DNA from 3 places in the Lysinibacillus sp. NPDC056220 genome. Region 3 is predicted to be linked to each of the others. Evidence: riboswitches for the same ligand, from Rfam matches in the RefSeq annotation. Region 3 holds a riboswitch; each other region holds the start of a gene.

Region 1 (10,110 bases), on a different contig from region 3:
TATCGCGGCAGCAGTATTTCACACACAAGGAATCGTAGTAGAGGATTTAGACGTTGCCTATAACGGATTAAAGGATGCTCTCGGTCCAATGGCTGCCGTTTCCTTTGGTCTTGGTTTACTTATTGCTGGGCTAGCTAGCTCCTCTGTAGGGACATTAGCAGGTGACGTAGTGATGCAAGGCTTTATTCAACGAAAAATACCACTTTATTTACGGAGAGCCATTACAATGGTCCCGCCGCTAGCGATTATTGCATCTGGTGTAAACGCAACCTATGCGCTTGTTCTTAGTCAGGTTGTGTTATCTTTTGGTATTGCATTTGCCCTCGTCCCTCTCGTTATGTTTACAAGCAAACGGGACATTATGGGCGGTTTAGTGAACCACCGTATTACTACTATTTTAGGCTGGTTTGTAGTTGTGATCGTAGTGGCATTAAATATTTACTTACTAAGCGAAACAATATTTGGATAAAATAGTGAATTAATAGACTAACAAAAGGCATCGAGAAGAAAAATCTCGATGCCTTTTTGTTGATAATCTATAACCATCTATAGGAGACAATTATAGCTGATTTTAATACTCTCGGATATTATCTATCCCTACAAGGACCGGTGCATGCAAAAGGGAAACCTTAAGTAGACACATCTTGTGGGGCAGCTGAAGCAGTTGCAGAAACTACAGTTGATAATACAGCAACAAGTGTAGAATTCTTAATTTCATTGTAATCACCTACAAATAAATATAAGATTTTTATGACACACATTTACATTTTAGTAATTTTTTTAATTATAAATAGGAGGTTTTTTTCATGAAATTTTATATTCCTATACTTATTATTATTGTATTAATAGTTATACAATGCCACTATGCCAAAAAAGGAAATCTGTTATTAACTATTTTATTGGCCACTTCCTTTTCTATTTTAATTAAATTTCTATTATGGGATTCTAATTACTTATTTTTATTGCTATACGTTAATTTCTTTTTATATTTAATAAGTTTAGTTACCTATTTTACAAGACCAACTATGTGAGTGTTACAAACGATCAAATTGCTATCATCATCGTTCGATATCAACAAAACTTATACTGGCTCTTTCATTAAACATCGACCTTCTCAATATTACGGATAGCTAGGTAGGCAATACTAACACCTAAGATTGCTAGTGAGATTGGAATAATAATGATGTCATTTAATGTGAAGTTACCTGTATTGGATGAAGTCACTGATACAATTAGAATAGCTGAAATAATTGTTGCTGGAATAGAGTATTTTCTCATACCGAAATACAACGGAATTAATGCTATCCCTGAGGCAGCAATTGCATTCATGAATACAGATGGTATATGTTGCATGATTAAAGTATTAGATAATACATCAGGAATTAAATCAAATTTATCGCTTACGATGCAAAAGATGGTTGTAATCAAGACATTGGAAATGATGATTACACTAAAGGTAAAAATCATGACAATTGCAAGCTTAGCAGCGATTAATTTCTTTCGGCTTACAGGATACATGAAGGCCAATGTGATTGTTTTAAACTTATATTCTCCAATGATCAGCTTAGCTATTAAAGTAGCTGCAAAAATAATAAATACCGCTCTGACAAATGAATCAATGACACTTAAAGCCATTTCATAATTTTCAATACCAACTTCCTCTTCTATTTTAGAAATAAATAAAATCATAAACATAAAACCTAAAATAATAATGTTAGCAAACATAGCACTTTTAAAATAGGAGCTTAAATGATATTTTTTCATTTCTAAACGCATTAAATTAAGCATGAACAATCCCTCCATTTATTAGCTTAAGGAAGTAATCCTCTAATGTGCTTGTTTTCTTGCTAATCTCCTCTATCTCAATGTCATGTTCAATCAATGTTTTTGTTAGAACTTTTTGGGATACTGTCAAATCATAAATTCGTATAGAATTGTCATCCATCAGCTTGAAATTAGCCATTTTTAATTTACTTTCTAAAATAAAGGCAGCCTTCTTGCCATCGTTTACAATCACTTCAATATAGTCGGCTTGATTACGATTTATCGTATCCATCGTTACTTCAGTAATGAGTCTACCTTCCTTGATGACACCAATTGTATCGGCCAACTGTTCAATTTCCCCTAATATATGACTAGAGATAATAATTGTAATGCCATACTCCATACAGAGCATTTTGAAAAGCTCTCTCAACTCTTTAATCCCAATAGGGTCTAGTCCATTAATTGGCTCATCTAAAATTAGGAGCTCTGGCTTTGTAATAATAGCACGGGCAATACCTAGTCTTTGTTTCATCCCTAGTGAAAAATCTTTTACCCTTTTTTCCTCTGTATTTGTTAATTTTACAAGGTTAAGTACATGAGCTATTTCCTGCTTATTGTAATACCCCATATATTCGCAATGCAGTTCTAAAGTTTCTCTAGCCGTTAATTTTTCATAGAAAATAGGATATTCAATAATCGTTCCCATTCTTTTTAATATCTCATACGATTGATCGGTCAACCTCTCACCAAATATTTCAACATCTCCGCTTGTTGGCTTCGTCAAATTTGTTAGCATCTTCATCACTGTCGTTTTACCCGCTCCATTAGGGCCTAAAAAACCATAAATCTCCCCCTTCTTCACGTTCATATTGACAGCAGAAACCACTTCTTTTCCTTCGTACACTTTCGTAAGCTGGTTTGTTTTCACAATGTATGTCATGTCAATCTCTCCCTCAAATGTGGCTATTGTCATTATAAAAAATGAAGCTCTCTAATTTATTACTTGATTCTTACAAATTTCTTAAGAGAATAATAAAAGCCTGTAAAGCACCATAAAAGCTCTACAAGCATGTGATTTCAATACGTCATTCGTTTTAAAGCAATGGTAAAAATGGTCTTTTTATAGGGAATACTTGATAACTGGATGGAACCATCCATCATTTCCACTAATCGCTTTGTAATCGTTAAACCGAGGCCACTCCCCTGAAAGGATTTATTGCGAGAGTCCTCTAGCGTGTACATTCTCTCAAATACATTATCAATATGGTATTCATCAATTCCTTTACCACAATCCCATACATCTATATAAATACTCGTGTCATCATTTCTTATAGTTAAGCCCATTACATTGCCATCCGCTCCATAGGCAAGAGCATTGGATAAAAGATTGTTGAGAACCCTATTTAATGCTTCTTCATTGCCAAGGGCATACATAGGCGTTTCAGGAATTGTAATATTGATATCTAATCCCATCGACGTCACCATATCGTAAAATGATAATATATTTTTTCGGCTAATTTCACAAACATTGATTTTAGTGATTGGATAATCTGTATCTCCAGCCTCTAATTTGGCAAGATCAAAAAATGTATGAATGATTTTTAATACTTCTAATGTTTTAGCATGCACGCCTGCTAATAGTCTTTGGCGTTCTTCCTCACTAGCTGAGCCTTGGAGCTGAAGCATTTCAATATAGCCTAGCACAACCGTTAAGGGCGTTTTTAAATCATGTGAAATGTTGGCCAACATTTTTTTCATGGAATCTTCCATTTTCCGATGGGTCGCCTGAACTTTTTGGTGATAATCCAGCCAAGCATTTATTGAAATAAGTAGCTGTTGAACTTGTGTATTGCTCGTAGTTACCAAAATTTTTTCGTTACTTTGTTCTTGAACGATGATTTGAAGTTTTTCATACATATATTGGACCGTCTGATTTTGTTCTTTTTTTGTTTTCCATTGAAAAATAACAATTCCTATAAGCACCAAAATGATAATGAATAGAATGATGATCATATCTGCTATCCTTCAAATTTGTAGCCAATTCCCCACAGTGTTTTAATGTACTGGGGGTTGGATGGATCATCTTCAATTTTTTCGCGTAGCCTTCGAATATGTACATTAATAATATTTTCATCACCATAATATGCATCTTTCCATATTAGCTGATAAATTTGCTCCTTCGTAAAAACTCGGTTTCGGTTTGTTACAAATAGCTTTAAGATGGCAAATTCCTTTGATGTTAGCTTTACTTCCAGTCCATTTTTATTTATAGAAAAATTAACAATATCTATCTTTAAATGGCCTATGACTACTACATCTTGTTTGTGATCTGTTTGGCCAGCGTATTTTGTTGCTCGTCTAATAACGGCCTTTACGCGAGCAGAGAATTCCAGCATAGAAAATGGCTTAGCAATATAATCATCTGCCCCTAATCCCAACCCAAGCGCTTTATCTACATCACTATCCTTTGCAGACATAATGATGATTGGAAGTGCTGCCTGTTCTCGAATTACTTTTAAAACCTCTAATCCATTAAGCTTAGGAATCATAATATCTAGTATAACTAAATCAAAAGTTTGATTTAAACAATATTGTAATGCCTCTTCTCCATTATTTGCAGTGGTGACATCGAAGCCTTCCAATAATAAAAAATTCGCTACCATATCGCGAATAGCCTCATCATCTTCCACTAGTAAAATATGTTTTTGCATTTCCATGCACCTCTCCCTACCAGAAAGTCAAAAATCACACTTCCATATCTATAGTATATTACCATATATATGATATTGGTTTAGTAATAATTTTAAAGGTCTATATATAAAAAAGCTGTCCCATCAACCATCATACAACGGTTTATAGAACAGCTTTTCGTTTAATTTTCTACTTTTAAATCACAATCTTTAAGAGGAAGCATTTTTGTTTTATGTTTAATTTTGTACCCCAGCCATAGCAATAGGAACAGGGGAATACCGATATAAGAAACAAGGATACCATACCAATCGATTGTATCACCGATAAACGCTGTGTAATTCTGTCCAATTACAACAATCATACAAATCGTAAAGGCGAATAGTGGACCGAATGGGTATAGCTTTGCTTTATACGGTAATAGCTTTGGATCTAAGCCCTGAGCTTCGAAGGCACGACGGAAACGATAATGACTAAATGCAATACCTAGCCAAGCAATAAAACCTGACATCCCAGAGGCATTTAAAAGCCAAATATAAACGACCCCATCACCAAAGAATGACGCTAAAAACGCTACACAGCCTACAGCTAATGTTGCGATTAGTGCATAAATTGGAATGCCTCGACGACTTAACTTTGCAAAGAATTTAGGAGCATGACCATCCACTGCTAATTGCCATAGCATACGTGAAGATGCATACAATCCAGAATTACCTGCTGATAGCATAGCCGTTAAAATAATGGCATTCATTAAGGAAGCAGCAAAAGCAATACCTAAGCGATCAAAAACGAGTGTAAATGGGGATACAGCGATATCTTCCGATAATAAGCGCTCATCTGTAAATGGAATCAACATCCCGATAGCAGCAATGGCTAAAATATAAAATAAAATAATTCGCCAAAACACAGATTTTACTGCCTTCGGTATATTTTTTCCTGGATCATCTGTTTCACCTGCAGTAATCCCAAGTAGCTCTGTTCCTTGGAATGAAAATCCTGCCGCAAGGAAAATACCAAATGTTGCAAGGAAGCCTCCATGGAATGGCCCATCACTAATAAAGAAATTTGTAAAACCTACTGGTGCTTGTCCACCCAAAATACCAAAAATCATTAATAAGCTAATAATAATAAATACAATGACCGTAGCCACTTTAATCATGGCAAACCAATATTCACTTTCCCCATAGCTCTTTACAGACAATAAATTAAATGTCAGTACAATCACAATAAATAATACTGTCCAAAGTGCTGATGAGCTATTTGGGAACCAATATTTCATAATTAATGATACTGCCGCAATCTCTGCCGCAATCGTAATTGCCCAGTTATACCAGTAGTTCCAGCCCAGTGCAAAACCTAAAGCGGGATCTACAAATTTTGTCGCATACGTACTAAAAGATCCTGAGGACGGCATATAGGCAGCCATTTCACCTAAACTTGTCATTAAAAAATATACCATAATACCGATTAAGGCATAGGCAAGCAATGCGCCTCCCGGACCGGCTTGTGCAATAGCACCACCACTGGCCAAAAATAGCCCCGTACCAATTGTACCGCCTAAAGAAATCATTGTGATATGACGGCTTTTTAATTCTTTTTTCAGCTTCGGTGCTTTATGGCCGAGCTGATTGATTTTTATTTCACTCACGATATAGCTTCCTTCCTATTTATGAGGCAAAAAAATGCCATCACATGAACAATGTGATGGCTAAGTTAATCCTCAGTTTTTCCTAAATGATAGCTCAACACGTTGTACAAACGTGACAGTTCTGTTCCTTTCGGAGACAGCCCCAGCATGAGGTTTTCAAGTCCCCTCACACTTCGGCAATATTTCCTTTCAGCTAATCTCTTCAATGCTTGTCATTTCAATTAGCTTACTTATAAATATCGCGACCTCTACCTCAATACAAACATGAGGCATATAATTATTAAATTTATGATGTTTACTATATTAACATAAGACCTAAGACATTTCAATATAACTATAAAAGTTCTGTATTTTGTGAATTTTCCACTATTTTTAATAGTGTGATAAAGTGTTATAGTAGTTCAATTAGGATGGTTATAACAGGGGGAATTATTTTGACTTTAAATGATCATTCCTCCAGCTTCCCAAGTAGAAAAATTAGCTGGAAGGGAACAACTTTATTATTAGTTTTTGGCGTAATATTTATAGCATCTACATTACGCATGCCACTAACTGTTGTGGGTCCAATTGTATCCTTTATACGAGACGACCTTGGTATTTCCAATGTTCTAGCCGGGTTTCTTACAACTATACCATTGCTTGCTTTTGCCATCATATCACCGTTCGCACCAGTTGTAGCACGAAAACTTGGGCTTGAGCTAACCTTATTTTTATCCACTATTTTATTGGCCTTAGGTATTGTACTACGCTCCCTCGGTACAACAGGGTTACTTGTATTTGGTACAGTGCTCATTGGCGTAGCAATATCATTTGGAAATGTGTTGATTCCAGGATTATTAAAATTAAAATTTCCTTATCATGTAGGATTATTGATGGCATTTTTCACTATGTCGATGAACTTAACAGCGGGGCTTGGAGCTGGTATTAGTTATCCAATAGCTAATTCTTCACTAGGTTGGCAAGGGGCATTGGCTGTGGCGCTTATATTAGTCGTATTAACCATTTTAATCTGGATACCTCAATTGAAATTAAATAAGCCAAAACCAGCTACTACCTCCAAAAAAACAGGTAAACCTCTTTGGAAATCACCTGTTACATGGGCAGTAACAGGTGCAATGGGGTTACAATCTTTATTATTTTATACAACAGCAGCTTGGATTCCTGAAATTTATATTGCGCAGGGATTGGCTCCTGATAAAGCTGGTTGGATGTTTTCTATTATGCAATTTTCACAAGTTCCCATGGCATTGGTTGTCCCTATTATTGCCGGTAAAATGACTTCACAGAGACCACTTGTCCTCATGTTTACATCGTTCTATTTAGTAGGATTTGTCGGCGTTGTGATGGAGTGGACAACTATGGGGATATTATGGATGATTCTTCTAGGTTTAGCAGGTGGGGCTTCATTCGCATTAGCAATGATGTTCTTCACACTCCGTACGCGTACAGCATTTGAAGCCGCTGATCTATCAGGATTTGCACAATCATTAGGCTATTTATTCGCTGCCATTGGTCCAATTCTTTTCGGATACCTCCATGATCTGTTTGGTGGTTGGAATATTGCAGGTTGGCTCTTTGTTGTTGTAGCTATGACACTCTTCTTATGCTCCATGCGAGCATCTAAAGATGAATATGTCCATTAGATTTAAGCAGATGGGGAAGCTGAACCATCTGCTTTTTGTCTATATCATTTCCTTTTTTCTAATGTTTTAGTAAGGCTAGTAGTTCCGAAAGTTCCTCTGTTGCGCTCTTGATATATGCCTTAATAGTAGTAAAAACAGGGATCGCCTCTTGAAGGAGTAAAAAACTAAAATAATAATAGCCTAAAAAAGCTTCTGGCTCATAACCTCTAGGCGGATCTCCCTCCCACTCCAGCTCATCATCATCTTCATTTTCTATCCATAAATATTTCGTATCCAATAGCTCCTGCATCGTTGAAACGTTATGTGTTGAATCTTGATAATCCTCAGTTATTGCATGAGCCACAGCTAAATAAAGCTTTATTTCAGCTAAGGAGACTTCCTCTACATTTTTACTTGAGAGCTTTTTTAAAAGAATAAGTAAAACCCATGGCGTCACCTGCCAAAGTGTTCCTTGATGTTCGATTAGTTCTGTCAGCTCTTGATATTGTTCTTGTTCAATTAAACGAGGAATGTCTGTTCCTCTGCCATAAGGTGTCGTCAATTGTTGCCAAGGGATATTCGAAATATTTTGGTTCAACATCTTGAATTGCCCCTCCCCCAAAACGGTACTTAGAAGCTGTTGGTTTTAAAACAATTCCTTTCAAGTTAATAACATGGTTTTTGATAAAAATAATTGGGCGTATGATAAGTATTTATATAAGGTTTATGAAATATATGAGTGGTCGCAGGGGAAAGTGGTGGGATTAACCATGTCCAGTTACCCGTAATTTCTCGTCCTGCCGATTTCTCAGCTTCCTCAAATAATTTAAACTGCTGAGCAGCAGTATGATGATCTACAATGCTCACACCGTCCTCTTTAAAAGAATGAAGAACAGCAATATTGAGCTCCACTAATGCACGATCACGCCATAGAGAGGCTTGTTTAGTAGTATCCAAATTAAATATGTCCGCAATAGCTGGCAGCATATTATAGCGGTCATGATCGGCTAAATTGCGTGCACCAATTTCAGTTCCCATATACCAGCCATTAAATGGAGCCGCTTGAAAATCAATGCCAGCCATTTGAAAACGCATACTCGAAATAATAGGAACAGCATACCATTTTAACTCTAATTCCTCCACAGCTTCCGATTCTGGATGACGTATTGGAACCTCTAAAATATACTCTGTAGGAATTGTAAATAGCTGTGGAGCATGTCCATCTACCTGTATAACTAGTGGTAACACATCAAAGGGTGTACGCTCGCCTTTCCAGCCCATCGATTCACATACTTTTGTAAAAGTGATAGAATGTGCATCCCCAATGATGCCTTCTTCTGTTTCATAGCCTGCGTAACGAATTAGCTGATGATTCCAAATCCGTACTCTATCATTTGCAAACACTGTTATAGTTGGACGGATTTTCCCCTGATTTGTGGCATACTCTATATGCTCTAGTAACTTTTGAAAAATGCTCTGTTCATCTAAAACTTCTCTTGCATCTACTACATGCAACGATTGCCAAAACAACCGTCCAATACATTTATTGCTATTACGCCATGCAGCTCGTGCACCAAAAATTAGCTCTTCTGTTGTAGGCTTATATTCCCCTGCTCTTTTAATCTGTTGTAATCTATGTTCTAACCAAAGTTCGGATTCATTTTGTTCTTGCTGGTATTGATTTAAAAAACATTGTATCTCCTGTATATTCATATTGATTCCTCCACTTATCCCCATATTAGAGGAACAAGGCAATAAGCACCATGAAAATAGCTAGTGAAAAAACATACATATTTCATATATGAAATAGTTTGTTCAAATTTTACATGAAACAATGTTCCCGTAGTGATTGAAATGGAATTGTAACGCTTCCTATAGCAAGCCTATAGAAAGAGAGGGATTATTAGAAGGAAAGGATTTAGACCTAACATTAAAAAGCAACTAAACGTAGCTTTGATGTCTGTTATGAAGAATATAAAAAAAGCATGTAACACACAACTGTGCTACATGCTTGATGACCCGTACGGGATTCGAACCCGTGTTACCGCCGTGAAAGGGCGGTGTCTTAACCACTTGACCAACGGGCCGTGGCTCCGAAGGCAGGACTCGAACCTGCGACAACCTGATTAACAGTCAGGTGCTACTACCAACTGAGCTACTTCGGAATAATGATGGGCCTAAATGGACTCGAACCATCGACCTCACGCTTATCAGGCGTGCGCTCTAACCAGCTGAGCTATAGGCCCATTTTGGAGCGGGTGATGAGAATCGAACTCACGACATCAGCTTGGAAGGCTGAGGTTTTACCATTAAACTACACCCGCAAATAATGGTGGGTCAGGACGGAATCGAACCGCCGACACTTAGAGCTTCAATCTAATGCTCTAC
Region 2 (10,110 bases), on a different contig from region 3:
TCTGACCAAAAAGCCCAATATTGCCCTTCTTTTACTGCTTCATTATCATATGTTGAACGAAAGTGTGCTAATTTATGCTGTAAAGCCAGCTCAAACTGCTCCTTTGCTTCAAATGTATCGTGTGTTTGAATAAAAGCTTCCCAGCCCTCAAATTTCCACCAAGGCTCATAGTCTGCTTTCATGTAAATAATTGTATACATATTTGCCCATTCCTTGCTGTCATAAGATATTTTCATTTTAGCAAACACACCCGAAATGTCTATTAAAACCACCTGAATTATGCTATTATTACCTTATTATACATAATTTTTGGAGGTTTTTATATGTTTTCAAGCATTCGACCTAAAGCTGAGCTAGAAGAACTACTAAAACGTGGTACAGATTTACGTGCAACAGGCCGATTCCATCAAACATTGGCATTTAACCATTTCAATACGCAAGATGAAGAGCATTTAAAGACGCTCTACGAAAAGCTAAAAGATATTACTCCTTCTATGAATGCCATTTTTCACCACTATTTAAGTGAGATATCCCCTACCTCTCAATTAACCATTAGTGAAGAAAACATTAATCAATACTTAACACAATTTTTCCTAGCAACGCGGGATGACGAATATGTGGATGAAACCGTCAAGTTTTTCAATTTATTCCGTAAGCATCAATATGAGCCTGGTAAATTAATTGTCGTTTTCAATCAGTTTGCCTTTTATATTACTACTTATATTTTACATAACTTTGGAATGAAGCCCAATAAAGCCTTCCAGTTTATGAAATCCTTCCAGTCCGCTGTCAATGTCGATCAGGAACTATTAGTGGAGGTATTGACGGAGCGCATCATTGAGAATGTTGTGGGTGAAATATCATCCTTGATGGACGTCAATGCCAAAATCATGTATATGAAAGATTTAGTATTTAGTTTAGATAAGCAAAATGAGGAGATCCAGTCCTCTACAGCTGCTACTGAGGAAATTGCCGCTTCAATCAATGAAGTTGCCCGCATGTCCTCTCATATATCTGAGAAAACAACTGAATCTGTTGACCATGCGACACAAGGTAAAAATGCCATTGAACATGCATTATCAGAAATCTTTAAAACGGAAGAAACGTTTACTTCGATTGTAGAATCTTTTTCAGAATTACAAAAACGGGTGAATGATATTGAACAAGTCGTGACATTAATCAACCAAATTGCGGACCAGACCAATTTACTGGCTCTAAATGCCTCCATTGAAGCTGCACGTGCGGGTGAACATGGCAAGGGCTTTGCGGTTGTCGCACAAGAAGTACGAAAACTTGCGGAAAGCACAGTCTCGGCTTTGAGCGAGGTTTCAACGAATGTTCACCATTTAAAGAGCTATTCCAATGAAGTCTCCGACTCGATTACTGAAACAACAGCAATCATTAAAGAAGCAACTGTTGAGGCGAAAGAATCGTTACCATTATTGAATGCGATTGTCCATGCGATTGAAGGTATTAACTTAGATGTGACCAATACAGCAGCGATTTCGCAGCAACAGGCGGCAGCCATCGATGAAGTCTCCTCTAGAATGATTGAAATTTCTAGCTTGCAGGAAGATATTCGAGATTATAGTCATAATACATCCAGTGATATCCACCTTTTAGGGAAAGAAATCAATCGTTTCCGTAATGATATTATTGCCAATAATAATGTACAGCTTTCATCCATAGCCCTTTTACAGCTATCTAAAGCTGATCATATTTTATGGAAATGGCGCATTTATAATATGTTCCTTGGCCTAGAACATGTTGAACCAAGTGATGTTTCTTCGCATAGAGAATGTCGACTTGGCAAATGGTATACAGCTTCTCGTACGGTGGAGCGTTTCGGTCATTTACAGGATTATCATGATTTAGACAATTATCATTTACTTGTCCACGAATCAGCGAAGCGTGCGGCAACAGCCTTTAAAGCTGGCAATATCGCACAAGCTGATAGCCATCTTAAAGAAGTAGATGAAGCGTCAACTCAAGTTCTATATTATATTAATAACTTAATTGCCTATTTAGAAAAGGAACGAGTTATGCAATAAAGAGAGAGGCTCATCCCCTCTCTAATGGTAGGAGGTATTTCCTTGAACAAACGAGCAAGTATTAAATTTTTTGGTGACGTCTATGGGACAGGCTACCGATTCTTTATTAAACAAAAAGCCATTGAATTAGGGCTAAAAGGGTATTGTAGATTGAATGCTGCCGAGCAAATTGAGGTTGAAGTAGAAGGACCTGAAAAAGCGCTGAATGAATTCCTTCTTTTTGTCCAAAAGGGTGTTAGTCCCCAAGCCGATTCCAATTCATTTTCTTTAGAGTTATATGATGATTTAAAAGGATATGTACGAATGGAGTCAGACATTGTTTAGTCTGGCTCTTCTTTTTTACAAGGTATTAAAGGTAAATGCACCCTATAATAATTAATGATTTATATTCTTTTTTAGGTATTTATTATTGAATATGGCGACCTCTATTAAACCAATCATACATACGGCTAAAAATAATATAGACCAATTGATTTTTCCAGATAATACAAATGTATAGATAACGTCAATTACACAGTATAAGAGTATGATGCTAGCAATAATTATTCCTTTTTTATTGTTCATTTTTCCACCGCTTTCTTTTTTCACAATCCTATTATCGTATATACCGACTTTATTATACAATAATTATCCTATTTTGGATTATTAAACTATTTTAAAATAAACACTTAGATTGGTGGTTCGTTTAAAAGCAGTTGTTGATGTTTTGTATTAGGGAATAAAAAAGTAACATCCATGCTTAATTCTTACACTAGGAAATAGAACCGCACGATCGAAAAATAAGTCAACACGTTTATTTCAAGCTAGACAGCACATAAACCTAATCATTAGAAATTCGAATCCATACGATATGATGTTCACAAATCTCTTAAAAATAAGTGGACATACATACTGAACAACTTAATCCTAGTTATTCTAGGTAATATCATTGAGAAAATTTGCGATTCGCAGTAAAATTTATGTAAGGTTTCATTTTTCATTGAAACTTTATGTCGATTATTTCGTATAAGAAGATAGACATATTGAAATGCAAGGAGGAAGAAACAATGCTTAGTATTGGACAGTTTTTTTCTAGACATACTGCTAGCTTCGTTATTTCGCTAACAACTGTTTCTATCGCAGCAATTGCAGCAAATCCTGGATTCTTCCTTGGTGGTTTACTGTTTGCTGGTTCATATGCGACGAGTACAGCGTTGCTGAAACATAGACAAAAAAAGAAAGTCATGCAAATAGCAGGTATCACAAAAGAAGAATTCAAACACATTGAAACACAATTATCAACCGCTAATAAGCAAATTCAAACATTAAGTCAAAACTATTTACGTGTACGTTCCGTATCTGCTTTTAAACAACTACTTGAGATGACCCGTATTTCAAAAAACATCGTCAAAATTGTCAAGACAGACCCACGTAAGTTTTACAATGTTGAACCCTTTTTCTATGCGCATTTACCTTCAGCAGTGGAATTAACTGATAAGTATACAATGCTTTCTAGACAGCCTGTGAAGGATAAAGAAATTCAATTGACGTTATCAAAAACGCGTGAAACACTAACGGACTTAAATGATACGATTCAAATTGATTTAAAGGATGCGCTTGCGAATGATATTGACCACCTACAAATGGAGATTGAATTCGCAAATCGTTCTAATCTTAGACGTAGAGAACAATTGGACTGGCGAGGCGATGACAAATGACGGCAGATGAACATGCTTTTCAATTAAATACCATTCCTGGTCTTTCTCCATTAGTACAATCTTATTTAGAAACAACTCCACAAAATGAGGCGATGGCGACGTACGAAACGCTATCGCCTCTTGCGCAAAGTCGGGCTTTACTATATGCCAGCCAAATTGATTTAACTGATTTTGAATCATTGCTGTCTTTAGGACAGGATTCACAGCGTTCCCTGTCCCAGTTTGCGGATCGAATGTTAGCGCAGGTGAAGCAAAAGGACGTGACCAAAATAGGTCAAATGCTAGACTCCTTAATGCAAACCTTAGATCGCGTAGACCCGACAGCTTTAGAGCCAAAAAAACAAACCTTTTTCAAAAAAATATTTGGTGGTAAAACAGAGCCTACTGTGAAGCAAACCCTAACAGAATTTGAGCGTATTAGTATTCAGGTGGAACGTATCGGGGTGCAATTGGAACGTGCTCAGCTCCAACTAATTCGGGATGTAGAGAATTTAGAAGCACTTTATACACATAATCGAGGATTTTTCGAGGAACTAGCTACTGCGATTGCAGCTGGTCAAATGAAAAAGCAGCAGGCCATTGAGGTGGAGCTTCCTACAAAAATAACAAGTGTCCAAGCAAATAAACAGCCTCTTGCCATTCAACAACTAAATGATTTCGCTGCACAAATTGAGAGGCTGGATCAACGTATTTATGATTTACAGGTTTCTCAACAAGTAGCCCTACAAACGGCACCACAAATTCGTATGATACAGCAAGCGAATCAAACATTAGCTGAAAAAATTGAGTTTTCCATTGTCACATTAATTCCTTTATGGAAAAATCAACTAGCAATGATGCTATCCATGCATATGGATCATCATTATGCACAGCTTGAGGAACGATTATCACAGACACAGGATCGTTTTGCAAGACCTTCATTCGAACAGCAAGTATCGAAATTTAAGGAAACGCAATATGAGCTACAAACAGCTATAAAAGATGTGTTCGCCTTACATACGGCGACGGAACAGGAAAAGCAACAGTTGCAAAATACAACGGATATAAGAGTCTATCAGAGGGATTCATGAAAAAAAGGGTGGCTCAGTAAATGATCTGAACCACCCTATCTTCTTTTTATGCAAAATAATCTTTATAGTAGCCACCGACGTTGCCAGTGTTATCAATGATAAAAATGAACTCTTCTGTTTCATTTTTTACTTCATATTCTTTTCCTACTGTTAAAACATTTGATACTAGGTATTTTGATGCATTGGTATGTTTGCAAGTCACTGTTCGTAATGTTGGCGCATCTTTCCATTTTAAATGTAACATATTCTCTCTACCTCTCTTTACTAGCATAAAGCTAATGTCTAATGCCTATTTTATAATATTTTTAGGCTTTTGTGGAGAAAAAAGAAATACAATACCTAATCTATCCAAAAATAATTTTACATTTGAGGTGTTATGATGAGCTTTGGCGGTGTACCGCAATGGTTTTTTATTATTGCAATAGCATTCGTAATCTGCTTTGTCCTTTATGCAGAATGGAATTCTAGAAAGTAAGTGAGTCTCTATTATAGGACTCACTTTTTTTGATGAGGTCCTACTGCTTTAATGTTCGTTTTAAAAACTCTTTCGTCCGATCATGCTGAGGGTTTATTAATACCTGTGATGGTGGGCCCTCTTCGACAATTACACCTTTATCCATAAAGACTACGCGATCTGCTACCTCTTTGGCAAACTCCATCTCATGCGTTACAATCAGCATCGTATTGCCTGCATCAGCTAATTGACGCATCACTTTTAATACCTCCCCTACCATCTCAGGGTCTAGTGCTGATGTAGGTTCGTCAAAAAGCATCACTTCAGGATTCATGGATAATGCTCTGGCAATGGCTACGCGTTGCTTTTGCCCCCCTGAAAGCTGTCGAGGCTTTGCGTTTACATATTGTTCCATACCAACAATGTTCAAATATTTAAGCGCTGTTTCCTCTGCTTCCTTCTTCGAGCGTTTTAAAACTTTTATTTGCCCCACCGTACAATTATTTAAAACATTGTGGTTGTTAAATAAATTGAATTGCTGGAATACCATCCCTAAATGTGTTCGATATTCTTGGATATTGTGTTTTTCATCTAGGATGTCTTCCCCTTGATAAATAATTTGCCCACCACTTGGTGTTTCTAATAAATTAATGCAACGAAGTAAAGTGGATTTGCCTGAACCAGAGGAGCCTATTAAGCAAACAACTTCTCCTTTTTCCACTTGAAAATTAACATCTTTTAACACTTGGTTACGTCCAAATGATTTACTTAAATGTTCAATTTTAATGACTGCCATTTGTGCGTCCCCCTATATTGCTTCTTTTTGTTCTTTTTGATAGGCATCTGGTCCATCTAAACGTTTTTCAACATAGAGAAGGATTCGTGATGCAGTGAATGTCATTATGAAATAAAGAATACAAGCTACAAAGAACGATTCAAAATAACGGAAGTTGTTACCGGAGATTGATTTTGTTTGGAAGAATAATTCTGTTACTCCAATAACGTTTAGTACAGCTGTATCTTTAATATTCATAATTAATTGGTTGCCTGTCGCAGGCAGTACGTTTCGTGCTACTTGTGGTAGGACTACGTGAAGCATGATTTGGAAGTGATTCATACCGATAGCTGATGCTGCCTCATATTGACCATTATCAATCGATACGATACCACCTCGGACAATTTCTGCCATATAGGCACCTGTATTAAGTGAAACAACTAAAATCCCCGCTGTAATAAAGTGCATGTCTATGCCAAATGCGATATCTAATCCATAGTAGACAACCATAGCCTGTACAATCATTGGTGTACCACGGAAAAATTCAACATAGCATGTGAGTATAAAATTAATAAGCTTTAAGCTATAAAATTTCACACCTTTTTTACGAACTGGAATCGTATGCATAATTCCGATGAAAAATCCGATAAATGCACCAATAATTGTACTTATAGTCGAAATCAGTAACGTATAATACGCACCTCGTAAAAACATTTGCCAGTTGTTTTCAATAATTGAAAGTATCCATTCAAGACTCATGATGTTCCTCCTTACAATGTCATGTTGCTTGCTATCTTTTTCGTGCCCTAGCTTTTTCTACTAGTCTATGATTTATTTCGCTAGGACATTATCATTATGTAGAGAGGTTCTCATTTTAATAATGATTGAAATGATAGTGCACGGACTAGCAACTAGTCCGTGCCATTTTTTTATTGTGCTGCTGGTTGCTGAGAAATAGCTTCTTCCATTATCGCTTGACGATCATCTTCAGAAATACCTTTTAGGATTTCATTGATTTTTTCTAGATTAGCATCATCTTTACGTAAGCCTACAGCAATCGAAGTATTTGAAAGATCTGTATCAAAGCCTTCTTCAAATGCTACGTATGTGAATTTATCGTTGGCAGCTGCCGCAGAAATTCCTTCAGGACGTTCGGCTACATATCCATCAATTTTGCCTGCCTCTAAAGCTACACGCATCGCTGGGAAGCTTTCCATTGCTGTTTGTTTACTGACACCTTTAATTTGATCAATCACATTGTAGTTGGAAGTATTCAGTTGTGATGTAATTTTTGCGCCAGAGAAATCTTGGATTGATTTGACACCTTCATATTTACTACCTTTTTTAATAACCATTACAAAATCAGAAGTATAGTAGTTTTCAGTAAAATCAATTGTTTTCTTACGTTCTTCTGTTGGCGACATTCCCGCGATGATTGCATCAATTTTATTAGATTGTAGCGCTGGTACTAAGCCGTCCCATTCCAATTTGACGATCACTAATTCTTTGCCTAAACCTTCAGCGATTTTTTTCGCCATTTGTACATCATAGCCACCTGCATACTCTGCGTTATCTGCAATTTTTACTGCTCCATTTGCATCGTTTTGCTGTGTCCAGTTGAATGGTGGGTAGCCCGCCTCCATTCCAATTCGGAATTCACCGCTGCCTTCTTCTTTATCTGCGCCAGCATCACCTGAACTACTTTCTTTTTTGTCACTAGTGCCACATGCAGCTAGCACAATTGCCGTCATGATAGAGATCATTACTAACAACCATTTTCTTTTCATGAAAAACTCCCCTTTTCTGTAAAAAAATAAGACAACTGTACGAAAAAAGACCTAAGTTTTGTGAACTTAGGTCTTACCTTTTATGACAGTTGCCCAAATCCTCACTAGTATTCCATGTTTCCGAGATAGCACAACCTAGTAAACCTGGAAATGAATTTACTAGGACAGTCCTGCACTTATTCACTGCAGACCCAGCATAAAAGTACGAGCTCCTTTTATACTTCGGCGATATTTCCTTCTTCATTGCGTCTTTGTTTGCTTGTACTCAACAATGAACTAATAAATACCGCGCCTCTACCTCACTGATGTTTGTTAGTGAGGTTTGTTTATTTAATTGATATTTAGATACTACTATAAAACTAGTATGTACGTCAAGTGAGTTTTATCATTTTTCTGATTAATGACAATATTAGGGTATTATGCTTGCCCTATCCATTATTAATCTACGTATTTTTATCCATATATCTGCTGGAAAACAACATATTTTTACTACCTATTCTTTTTATACTAAGTAAATAGTTTTGGATTATCAAAATTACTAATGACTTTAGTGATACAGAAGCCAAGAAAAAACCCTGCAAAGTTTGCAGGGTTTAAAGGAATTATGAATTTAATAATAAATCTTCAGGATTTTCGATTAACTCTTTAACTGTTTTTAAGAATCCTACAGAATCTTTTCCATCGATGATACGGTGATCGTAAGAAAGTGCTACATACATCATTGGACGGATTTGAACTTCACCATTTACTGCAACCGGACGGTTTACAATGGAGTGCATACCTAAAATACCAGCTTGCGTACCGTTCATAATTGGTGTTGACATTAATGAACCGAATACACCACCATTTGTGATTGTGAATGATCCACCAGCCATGTCATTTAAGCCTAATTTTTTATCACGAGCTTTTGTCGCTAAGTTAGCGATATCTTTTTCGATTTCTGCAAAGTTTTTGCTATTCGCATCGCGTACAACTGGTACTACTAAACCTTCTTCAGTTGATACTGCAATACCGATATCAAAGAAGTTATTTAAATGAATTTCATCGCCAGAGATTTGAGCGTTTACGTATGGGTATTTTTTCAGTGCTGCAACAACAGCTTTAGTGAAGAATGACATGAAACCAAGTTTGATGTCGTTTGCTTTCACAAACTCTTCTTGTTTACGTTTACGAAGTGCCATGATGTTTGTCATGTCAATTTCATTGAATGTTGTTAACATTGCTGTTGATTGTTTAACTTCTAATAAACGTTTTGCAATTGTTTGACGACGACGGCTCATTTTTTCAATCGTTACACGGTCAGAATTAGCTGCTGGTGTGAATACAACTGGGCCACCTGTAGTTGCTACTGGTGTAGGTGCTGCTACTACTGGTGCTGTACCATGTGCCGCTACATCTTGTACACGTACACGGCCTTGTGGATCTACTGGTGATACCGCTGCAAGGTCAATGCCTTTTTCACGTGCAAGTCGACGTGCCGCTGGAGATGCGATGACACGCTCACCAGAAGTTTCTTCTACTACAGGAGCTGCTGCTACTGGTGCTGCAGGTGCTGCTTGTGGCGCTGCTGGAGCTGGAGCTGCTTCAGCTGGTGCTGCCGCTACTGGTGCAGCTGCTGCGCCTTCGCCTGCTTCTACAATTGCGATAACTTGACCAACTAGTACAGTATCGCCTTCTTCAGCTAAAATTTGTGTTAATACACCTGCTTCTTCAGAAATGATTTCAGCGTTTACTTTATCTGTTTCAAGTTCAACGATGAATTCACCTTTTTCAACGCGATCGCCCACTTTTTTTACCCACTGTGCGATACTACCTTCTGTAATCGATTCTGCTAATTCAGGGACTTTAATTTCAGCCACTTTCATTTCCTCCTTTGATTAACGTGCATGATGCACATAAAAGGGCTACTGCTTATGGGCAAGTAGCCCAGCTATCAATATTTATATGTGATTATTTAACCTTTACTGGCTCAGCAACTGCTTCTTCAATAAGTGATGATTGAGCTGCTTTATGAGAATCTGCATCTCCTTCAGAAGTTGAGCTCATTGCAGGACGACCTACATAGCGAAGCTTTTTACCTTCTGCAAGTTCATATAATGTTTCTAGTGCATAATTCCATGAGCCTTGGTTTTTAGGTTCTTCTTGTACCCATACGATTTCTTTAGCATTAGGATACTTAGCAATAATACCAGCAACTTGCTCTTTTGGGAATGGGTAAAGTTGTTCTACACGAACAATGTGTAAGTGATCGAAACCTTCTCCATCTTTCACGCGAT
Region 3 (10,110 bases):
AAAACTTTCGCGCCCTCATCTTAACATAATTTATTTCTTCAAAAAAGTACTCAACGTTTATGTAAAATGCTGAAAACGGCAAAAATCAGCCTAGCCCATTGCTAAGCTGATTTTTTATTTTAATGTAATGCGTCTTATGTCGAGAGTACCTTGCTCCAACCAATTTTCAGCGATTGAACGGAAAATTGGAACAGAACCAGTTGCAAAAAATTTATGAGCAGGCACTGTATTTGCATTTGCTAAAGTGCCATTATAAGCTAGCATTTCTTGAGCATCCTTTGCTGTTTCCTCCGCAGAAGATAAAACATTCACTTCTTCTCCTACGACAGCTTCAATTTGTTTTTGTAAAATAGGGTAATGTGTACACCCTAAAATAACCGTGTCAAATTGTTGATTTTTCAACGGCTTTAAGCCTTCTGCTATTAACTTCGTTGCAAATTCACCTTTATATTCGCCACTTTCTACAAGTGGAACGAAGGTTGGACAGGCTAGTGGAATAATATGTGTTGACGTATTAAGTGACAGTAAGGCCTCTTCATATGCACCACTTTTTATTGTTCCTTCTGTTGCAAGCACAACGACTTCATGTCGCTTCGTTTTCTTTACAGCTGCACGTGCGCCAGCATTTATAACGCCTAGTACCGGAAAAGGCATATTTCTTTGTAAACTTTCGAGTGCTACTGCAGTCGCTGTATTACAAGCAATAACGAGCATCTTAATATTCATTTTTTCTAGCGCTTTCGCCATTTGCCAAGTGAAGTTCCGTACTTCCTGACGGCTTCTTGGACCATATGGACATCTTGCTGTATCGCCAATATAATAAATCGTTTCGTTTGGCAATCGCTTTATAATTTCTTTTGCTACGGTTAACCCGCCTACTCCTGAATCAATAACGCCTATCGGGGCATTCATACTTTCCGCCTCAATCCTGTTTCATGTGTACATGTAGTTTTTCTAGGTAGCTTGATAATTGCGCGACTTCTTGCTCATTAAAACCAACAAGCATCTCTTGCAAATATTGCTGTCTTTTTTCTATAACCTCTTGAATAATACGTTCGCCCTTTTCGAGAAGATGAACAACAACGACACGGCGGTCATTTTCATCACGCATACGCTTGACTAATTCATTTTTCTCCATCCGGTCCACTAAATCTGTTGTCGTGCTAAAAGCTAAATATAAACGGTTTGATAATTCGCCAATTGTAATATCACCAAGCTCTTCTAACCACTGTAACGCAACAAATTGTGGCGGCGTAATCGCATAGTCGGAAACAATTTCTCTTCCCTTTTGCTTCACGATGGCCGCTATATAGCGTAATTCCTTTTCAACCGTTGCAACGGTTTCAGGTGAGTGTTTTGTTACTTCATCCGACATATAACTATTTCACTCCTAAAGATACGTTGAATAGTTCTATTTTGTCGTTTTTTTCACGAAATAGCAAGTGTCCATTAGTCTAATTTAAATTCTTCTAAGCGTAACAGCTCAATTAACGCCTGAGATCGATTCGTTACACCTAGCTTTTGAATTGTATTGGAAATGTGATTTCGCACTGTTTTTTCACTAATACCAAGCTGCTCTGCAATATCTCTCGTTGTTTTTTCAGCTAATAAAAGCGCAAATATTTCACGTTCTCGGTTTGTCAATAGAGAACGATGATGAGAGCCATTCATTCAGTTACACCCTCCTCCCCCGCACGTATTGTAACTTATGTTAAGGGGCTTGAAGCGGTGACGGCTATTTGCATGATTATTACATGTTTCCTTAAAAATTTCGGAAATTGCTTCGACATTTTCAACAATTTTATGTAAAACAATATTCCTACTATGTTCATAATTTTTTATGTTGTAACGTAACTCACTAATTGGGTATAATTCCCAAATCAATCAAGTGCGCTCTTTCTTCTTTAGAAATCGGTACACTCTTGCCTGTTCGAGGGTCCATTTGCACAATTGTCCCACGACCTGTGAAGCAAACTTCGTCCTTTTGATTTTTTGCTAGATAATGAAGGTCCATTGATGAACTTCCAACTTTCGCTACCTTTGTATAAATTCTTAGTAGGTCATCAAAGAAAACCTGCTTTACATAATCACATTGTAAATCAGCTACAATCGGTATACTCCTCACATTCTCATCAGCTACTGATGGCATTAAAATACCTATATGTCGAAAATAATCAATTCTCGCCTGTTCAAAATAAGTAAAGCTTACAGTATTGTTCATATGCCCATACATATCTGTTTCTGAGAATCGTACACGTGCCTCACTATAAAAGGAAAACCCCTTTTCCCACTCTTGTAAATTTCCAATATAGCTTGCTTTCATAATAACGCCATCCCCTATCATTTATTTACCATCCTTTTCAGTCAGTTTAGACTGTCAATCAGCAATGAATACTTATTCATTATATAAGAAAACACTATATTATCATAGGAAAAACCGAATTCCCCTTATTTTATTACTAAAATCCCTTTTTCTTTAAATAGTATGGTTTTTTCTTGAAACATGTTAACTATGTTTATATCACTATAAAAAACTCCCTCACACTAAGTGTAAGGGAGTTCAGCTTGTCCGATATTAATCTACGTAGTGGTCAGAACCGAAGAAGTTACGGAACATTTGCACTGTAGTAGCACGGTTTAATGAAGCGATTGATGTTGTTAAAGGAATACCTTTTGGACATGCAGCAACACAGTTTTGAGAGTTACCACAGTTCGCTAGGCCACCATCGCCCATAATAGCATTTAAACGTTCGTCTTTAATCATTGCACCAGTTGGGTGAGTGTTGAAAAGACGTACTTGTGATAATGGAGCTGGCCCGATGAATGAAGCTTTTTCAGACACGTTTGGACATGCTTCCATACATACACCACAAGTCATACATTTAGATAATTCATAAGCCCATTGACGTTTACCTTCTGGCATACGAGGACCTTCACCTAAATCATACGTACCATCGATTGGTACCCATGCTTTCACTTTTTTAAGCGCGTTGAACATACGTTCACGGTCAACCTGTAAGTCACGAATAACAGGGAATGTTTTCATTGGCTCCAATTTAATAGGCTCAGTCAATTGGTCAACAAGTGTTGAACATGATTGACGTGGACGGCCATTAATAACCATTGAACATGCACCACAAACTTCTTCTAAACAGTTCATATCCCATGAAACTGGTGATGTATTTTCACCATTTTCAGTAACAGGATTTTTTTGAATTTCCATTAAAATAGAAATTACGTTCATACCATGACGGTAAGGCACTTGGAATTTTTGCCAGTAGCTATTGCCGCCCTGTGTATCTTGACGTAAGATTTCTACTTTAACCATTCTTCCAGTATTAGCTGCGATTTGCATAACTTTTAGTCTCCTTTCGCAGAGTAGTCGCGTTTACGTGGTGGGATTAAAGAAACGTCGACTTCTTGGTACGTGATGATTGGATTACCAGTAGTTGGGTCAAACTTCGCCATTGTTGTTTTCAAGAATTGCTCGTCATCACGATTAGGGAAATCAGGTTTATAGTGCGCACCACGAGATTCATTACGTAATAATGCGCCTTTTGTCATTACTTTCGCAAGCACTAACATATTTTTAAGCTGACGTGTAAAGTGTGCGCCTTGATTACTCCATTTTTGCGTATCGTTAATGTTGATGTTGTTCCAACGCTCAGTAAGGTCATCAAGTTTTTTCAATGTATCTTCAAGCTGATCATTGTAACGTACTACAGTCATTGTAGCAGTCATCATTTCACCAAGCTCTTTATGCAGTAAGTAAGCGTTTTCTGTGCCTTCCATTTTCATGATAGCATCCCATTTCGCTTGTTCTTCTGTTACGCGAGCATCGTAAATCTCTTGTGGAATATCTTCTGCATGCTTTTTAAGATGTTTTACATAATCTACTGCGTTTGGTCCTGCAACCATACCGCCATAGATAGCAGATAATAATGAGTTCGCACCAAGACGGTTGGCACCGTGTTGAGAGTAATCACACTCACCTGCTGCAAATAGACCAGGAATTTCAGTCATTTGGTTGTAGTCAACCCATAATCCACCCATTGAATAGTGAACTGCTGGGAAAATCTTCATAGGTAATTTACGTGGGTCATCTCCTACGAATTTTTCGTAGATTTCAATGATACCACCAAGTTTAACGTCTAACTCATGTGGATCTTTATGTGAAAGATCTAGGTATACCATGTTTTCGCCATTGATACCAAGTTTTTGGTTTACACAAACGTCGAAAATTTCACGTGTTGCAATATCACGTGGTACTAAGTTACCATAAGCTGGGTATTTCTCTTCTAAGAAGTACCAAGGTTTACCGTCTTTATAAGTCCAAATACGACCACCTTCACCACGAGCTGATTCTGACATTAGACGGTTTTTGTCATCTCCAGGAATCGCTGTTGGGTGAATTTGGATGAACTCACCATTCGCATATGAAGCACCTTGTTGGTAAACGATAGAAGCAGCAGAACCTGTGTTAATAACAGAGTTTGTTGTTTTACCGAAAATAATACCAGGGCCACCAGTCGCCATAATAACAGCGTCTGCACGGAATGATTTAATTTCTTCTGTACGCATATCTTGCGCTACGATACCACGGCACACGCCGTCTTCATCGATAATAACACCAAGGAATTCCCAGTGCTCATATTTATTTACTAAACCAGCTACTTCATGAGAACGAACTTGCTCATCAAGCGCATATAGTAATTGTTGACCAGTTGTTGCACCAGAGAAAGCTGTACGGTGCATTAAAGTACCACCAAAACGACGGAAATCTAATAATCCTTCTGGTGTACGGTTGAACATAACACCCATACGGTCCATTAAATGGATAATCCCAGGGGCTGCATCACACATACCCTTAACTGGTGGTTGGTTCGCTAAGAAGTCACCACCATATACTGTATCATCAAAGTGGATCCATGGAGAATCCCCTTCACCTTTAGTATTTACCGCACCATTAATTCCGCCCTGCGCACAAACAGAGTGTGAGCGTTTTACAGGAACTAATGAGAATAAATCAACTTCAGTACCAACTTCAGCTGCTTTAATCGTTGCCATCAGACCGGCAAGACCACCGCCGACAACAATTATTTTGCTTTTCGCCATGATTATTTCTCACTCCTCTTAAAAAATTGCATTGATTGCATTTGCTCTATCGTAGCTTTCTATGGAATTATACAAAAGCTAAAATAGCAGCAATACCAACTACACTTAGAATTACGAAAATGATGTTTGTTACGTAAGTAGCAATCTTTTGAGCCTGTGGAGATTGTGTAATACCCCAGCTTACTAGGAATGCCCATAAACCGTTAGATAAGTGGAAAGTTGCTGATAAAATACCAACAATGTAGAATCCAAGCATGAATGGATTAGCAACGATATTCGCCATCATGTCGTAATCAACGTGTGTGCCAAGTGCTTTTTGAATACGAGTTTGGAAAATATGCCATGCAATGAAAATCACTAGGAATACACCTGTGAAACGTTGTAATGAGAACATCCAGTTACGGTATGTGCTGAAACGTCCTGTGTTTGGTGTAGCAGTGAATGCAATGAACACTCCATAAAATGCATGGAACATCAATGGAATATAGATGACAATCCATTCAACTAGGATAAGGAATGGAATCTTCTCCATTACTGCGGTAGCATCGTTATAACTATCTGCCCCGCCTGTTGCTGTAAAGTTAATGAACAGGTGCATCGTTAAAAACAGACCTACTGGAATGATCCCAAGTAGAGAATGTAAGCGACGCCATAAAAACTCTCGATCTTTCGACAAGACTGTTACCCCCCTTAGTACTTAAAATAGCACAACAAAAGAAGTCATCATTTTGTAAATGATACTTCATTGACTGTGTATTTCATCATGGTACAATATTATGACATGTTTATTGTACTCTCAAGAGCTACGAGCGTCAAGGCAACTCGAAGTTTTTCATAGAGCTTATTAAAGAACTAATCTAGTGCATAATGCGTCGTTTTTTCTCGAAAAATCTACCATTACTTTATTAACGTTAAATTTTAAGAAAATTCTAAGAAAGAAGGATAACAATGTTAAACACTCCATCTCCTACAATCTCTTCCTTTGGTTATGAGATCATTCGCGATCATATTCTATCTTCTATACTCGGTAAACATGAGAATGATGTCCTTTATTGGGCAGGCAAAGAGCTTGCGCGTAAGTTTCCATGTAAAAGTCAAGACGAACTTATCGCATTTTTCGCAGATGCCTGTTGGGGTACATTAGAGCTAATGAAAGAATCGAAAGACGGACGCATTTTCCAGTTGACAAACGACCCTGAAATATTACAAATCAAACAACGTAGCTTTAGACTTGAGGCAGGATTTATAGCTGAACAAATTCAGCTAGCTAAAGGCTATTTAACAGAATGCTATGATGAAAAACGTGAAAAGCAACATTACGTTATGTTTACAGTCAAATGGGACGTAAAGGAACGGATCATGCATACGATCCCAACAGAGTAACAAAAAAGGATTGTCTCCCCAATCAATAAACGGGATGACAATCCTTCCTTTTATTTCGGACAATGACAGAAAATGCTGTTTCTTCTATTATTATATGTAAAGAGCCTGCTCTAAATTAAATTCATCATGTAATGCATTTGCCGCACGAATCATTTCATCCTGCGGAACTACAACAGACACTTTAATTTCCGAGGTGCTGACCATCTTCACAGGGATATTTTCACGACGTAACCGGTCGAACATACGGGCAGCGACACCGGGATTAGAAACCATACCAGAGCCAACAATAGAAACTTTTGCTAATCCAATTTCGAAATCAGCAAAGCTAAAGCCAAGCGATACTTTACTGTCCTCTAAAACACGTAATGCTTCCGCAAATTCTTCTTTCAAAATTGAAAAGGACACAGTTGGTTTTAATCCATCAATAATGGCTTGAACAATAATATCCACGTTGATGCGATTTTCAGCAAGAGTTGAAAATATATCCGCTAATGAAGCACCCGAATATGCATCATAGCCAATTGTTAAACGAATAACATCTGATTCAAAGGCAACACCACGAACTATTAAATTTTTCTCCATCTCTACTTCCTCCTTCAATAAAGTACCTACTGACTCCACTAAACTAGAGCGTATGATAACTGGTATTTGAAACTTTTTAGCTAACTCAACTGCACGTGGATGTATGACATGTGATCCTAAATGAGCTATCTCTAACATTTCATCATAGGAAATTTCCTGTAGTTTTTGTGCCTGTACAACAAAGCGTGGATCTGCTGTATACACACCGTCAACATTCGTGTATATGTCTGTCCGCTCGGCATCTAATGCAACAGCAAGTGCGACGGCTGTCGTTTCGGTCCCACCTTTCCCAAGCGTTGTTATATTGTGGTCATTGTCAATGCCTTGATCTCCAGCAATAACGACGATTTGTTCTTGCATTAAATGTTCTTCGATACGACTAACATCGATATGATCTATCCGTGCATGACTATACATATGATCCGTGTAAATACCAGCCTGCCAGCCTGTTAATGACACCGCATTATAGCCAGCTTCTTGTAACGCAATGGCAAAGACTGAGCTTGATAGCTGAGAGCATGAAGACACAACTGCATCTAATTCACGTTTTGACACATCATCTGTGAAATGAAGTACGCTCATTTTCACGTCTTGTATCGTTTGTCTCATTGCAGCTACTACTACTACCACATCGAAACCTCTATCTTTTTCAGCAATCGCTTTTCGTACAGCCTCTTGAATTTGTTCGGGTGATGCTAGTGCAGCCCCTCCAAATTTCATCACTATTCTAGACATTTCTTTTGTTCTCCTTTCCAGTCTGGTAATTCACCTAATATAAGGTGTAAAACAGCCTCTAGAAAACTAAAAGGCAGCCTTCACAAAACGTGAAAGCTGCCTCTAACATGTACAATAAATGAAACTTGCGCATGTGTGATAGCTCTCCGAAACTTGTAGAATCGACAGTCTTACATTTCTTAAATGCAAAACCAGTACAACAGTGGAAACAACATTACTGTACTTCGGCAAGCTCCCCTTTCACGCAATGTCTTAGGATTTGTTCATCCTCTATTGCGCTACTTTTGAATCTTGCACCTCTATCATCACCTTAAAAGTGAATGTATTAAATTTATGTTCGCCCTCATTAAAACAAGTGGGCTGTTAACATTGGACAACAATGTTATTTATAACCTTAGCATATGTCTATTCCTTTGACAATGACTCCTGCTGAAAATAGGCATAAATATGACTTGCTAAATTAGCTGGCATCCCGGCTTCCTGTAAAGCCAGCTCACTAGCCTCACGTATTTTCTTAACGGACCCAAAGTGTTTAAGTAGCTGCTGTTTTCGTTTTGGACCGACACCCTCAATTTGATCCAGCACAGATTGGATAGCATGCTTTTCATGCTGTTGACGTAAAAAGGTAATCGCAAAACGGTGGACTTCATCTTGAATTCGTTGTAATAAATAAAAACCGTCACTTGTACGTTTTAAGGCAATGACCTCGGGCGGATCACCAAACAATAGTTGCGATGTATTATGCTTGTCATCCTTTGCTAAACCAGCAATAGGTATAACAAGTCCTAGCTCATCCTCTAATACTTCTCGTGCTACTTCCATTTGACCTTTACCACCATCTATTAGCACTAAATCTGGTAGTGGAAGACCTTCCTTCAAAACACGAATATAGCGCCGGCGAATGACCTCTTGCATAGCACCATAATCATCATGCTTAGCTGCTGTCCGAGTTTTATATTTGCGATATTCCTTTTTGGCAGGCTTGCCATCAATGAAAACAACCATTGCAGATACTGCGTCCGTTCCATGCATATGACTATTATCAAAAGCTTCAATTCGTAATGGTGTCGTTATACCCATTGCATCGCCTAGTGCCTCACATGCACCAATAGTACGTTCTTCCTGCCGTTCGATAAGCTGGAATTTAGCGGCAACTGCAATTTCAGCATTTTTCGTCGCTAAATCCACCAACTCCTTCTTTTGACCTCTTTTTGGTGTAAGAACTTTAATGCCTAATAATTCCGTTAAAATCGCACCATCAATTGCTTGTGGAATAAAGACTTCTTTTGGCTTAATATGTTCTGGTTTTTCATAAAACCGTCCTACAAAGGTTAGGAACTCTTCCTCTGGATCTTGATAGATGGGGAAAATAGAAACATCCCGTTCGATCAGCTTCCCTTGGCGAACGAAGAAAACCTGTACACACATCCATCCTTTTTCCACAGCATAGCCAAAGACATCGCGGTTGGTCGTATCACTTGATACTATTTTTTGCTTTTGCATAACCGTATCTATATGAGCAATTTGATCACGAAACTCCTTAGCTCGTTCAAACTCCAAGTTTTCAGCAGCCGCAAGCATTTTTACTTCAAGCTCCTTTTTGACTGCCTCAACTCCACCGTTAAGAAACTTCGTCATATCCTCAATCATTTCCTGATAAACGTGACCTTCAATTTCTTTCACACATGGTGCTATACATTGGCCCATATGATAATACAAACAAACTTTTGAAGGTAGTTGCACACATTTTCGTAGTGGATATAAGCGATCCAACAGCTTCTTTGTTTCACTTGCCGCATAGGCATTAGGATACGGTCCAAAATATTTAGCTTTGTCCTTTTTTACTTTACGTGTCGTAATTAGACGAGGATGTTTTTCATTCGTAATTTTTAAATACGGATACGTCTTATCATCGGTCAACATGACATTGTATTTTGGGTCATGCAGTTTAATGAGATTCAGCTCTAAAATAAGTGCTTCTATATTTGATGATGTCACGATATACTCAAAATCTTCTATTTCGCTTACAAGTCTTTGCGTTTTACCTTCATGTGTTCCTGTAAAGTATGAACGGACACGATTTTTCAGTACCTTCGCTTTCCCGACATATATAATGGTCCCCTGTCGATCCTTCATCAAATAGCAGCCAGGCTGATCTGGTAGAATATCCAGTTTACGCTTGATTAAATCGTTCATTACCTACCTGCCTCCTACTTAAAATTCCCCTCAATAAATCATTTTATCTTTCTATAGTATATAACGAAAAAAAGCCGAACACATCAATTGATGGTCCGG

Evidence for each region. Region 3 has a riboswitch for lysine ahead of ACOZBY_RS06065 (aspartate kinase). Riboswitches for the same ligand answer to the same signal wherever they lie in the genome.
Region 1: it holds a riboswitch for lysine, as region 3 does, so the genes downstream of both, ACOZBY_RS17205 (amino acid permease) here and ACOZBY_RS06065 (aspartate kinase) in region 3, are expected to answer to the same signal.
Region 2: it holds a riboswitch for lysine, as region 3 does, so the genes downstream of both, ACOZBY_RS11400 (transporter substrate-binding domain-containing protein) here and ACOZBY_RS06065 (aspartate kinase) in region 3, are expected to answer to the same signal.

The regions. Positions count from the first base shown of each region.
Region 1 covers NZ_JBMOXD010000006.1:1,211-11,320, reverse strand. The annotation lists gene ACOZBY_RS17230 (Nramp family divalent metal transporter) at 1-469, shown strand, start outside; gene ACOZBY_RS17225 (ABC transporter permease) at 1,099-1,788, opposite strand; gene ACOZBY_RS17220 (ABC transporter ATP-binding protein) at 1,781-2,704, opposite strand; gene ACOZBY_RS17215 (sensor histidine kinase) at 2,842-3,777, opposite strand; gene ACOZBY_RS17210 (response regulator transcription factor) at 3,783-4,475, opposite strand; gene ACOZBY_RS17205 (amino acid permease) at 4,637-6,100, opposite strand; lysine riboswitch at 6,183-6,359, opposite strand; gene ACOZBY_RS17200 (CynX/NimT family MFS transporter) at 6,511-7,743, shown strand; gene ACOZBY_RS17195 (hypothetical protein) at 7,802-8,323, opposite strand; gene ACOZBY_RS17190 (nitric oxide synthase oxygenase) at 8,389-9,435, opposite strand; tRNA gene ACOZBY_RS17185 (tRNA-Glu) at 9,738-9,809, opposite strand; tRNA gene ACOZBY_RS17180 (tRNA-Asn) at 9,811-9,887, opposite strand; tRNA gene ACOZBY_RS17175 (tRNA-Ile) at 9,895-9,968, opposite strand; tRNA gene ACOZBY_RS17170 (tRNA-Gly) at 9,973-10,046, opposite strand; tRNA gene ACOZBY_RS17165 (tRNA-Phe) at 10,053-10,110, opposite strand, start outside.
Region 2 covers NZ_JBMOXD010000003.1:266,088-276,197, forward strand. The annotation lists gene ACOZBY_RS11360 (DUF1033 family protein) at 1-236, opposite strand, end outside; gene ACOZBY_RS11365 (methyl-accepting chemotaxis protein) at 324-2,051, shown strand; gene ACOZBY_RS11370 (acylphosphatase) at 2,094-2,375, shown strand; gene ACOZBY_RS11375 (5-bromo-4-chloroindolyl phosphate hydrolysis family protein) at 3,098-3,748, shown strand; gene ACOZBY_RS11380 (toxic anion resistance protein) at 3,745-4,818, shown strand; gene ACOZBY_RS11385 (DUF6501 family protein) at 4,865-5,062, opposite strand; gene ACOZBY_RS11390 (amino acid ABC transporter ATP-binding protein) at 5,334-6,068, opposite strand; gene ACOZBY_RS11395 (amino acid ABC transporter permease) at 6,081-6,806, opposite strand; gene ACOZBY_RS11400 (transporter substrate-binding domain-containing protein) at 6,977-7,834, opposite strand; lysine riboswitch at 7,953-8,139, opposite strand; gene odhB (2-oxoglutarate dehydrogenase complex dihydrolipoyllysine-residue succinyltransferase) at 8,437-9,693, opposite strand; gene ACOZBY_RS11410 (2-oxoglutarate dehydrogenase E1 component) at 9,785-10,110, opposite strand, start outside.
Region 3 covers NZ_JBMOXD010000002.1:214,316-224,425, reverse strand. The annotation lists gene racE (glutamate racemase) at 115-912, opposite strand; gene ACOZBY_RS06100 (MarR family winged helix-turn-helix transcriptional regulator) at 923-1,375, opposite strand; gene ACOZBY_RS06095 (helix-turn-helix domain-containing protein) at 1,450-1,671, opposite strand; gene ACOZBY_RS06090 (acyl-CoA thioesterase) at 1,859-2,323, opposite strand; gene sdhB (succinate dehydrogenase iron-sulfur subunit) at 2,576-3,355, opposite strand; gene sdhA (succinate dehydrogenase flavoprotein subunit) at 3,361-5,115, opposite strand; gene ACOZBY_RS06075 (succinate dehydrogenase cytochrome b558 subunit) at 5,183-5,791, opposite strand; gene ACOZBY_RS06070 (YslB family protein) at 6,064-6,498, shown strand; gene ACOZBY_RS06065 (aspartate kinase) at 6,589-7,815, opposite strand; lysine riboswitch at 7,947-8,125, opposite strand; gene uvrC (excinuclease ABC subunit UvrC) at 8,221-10,011, opposite strand.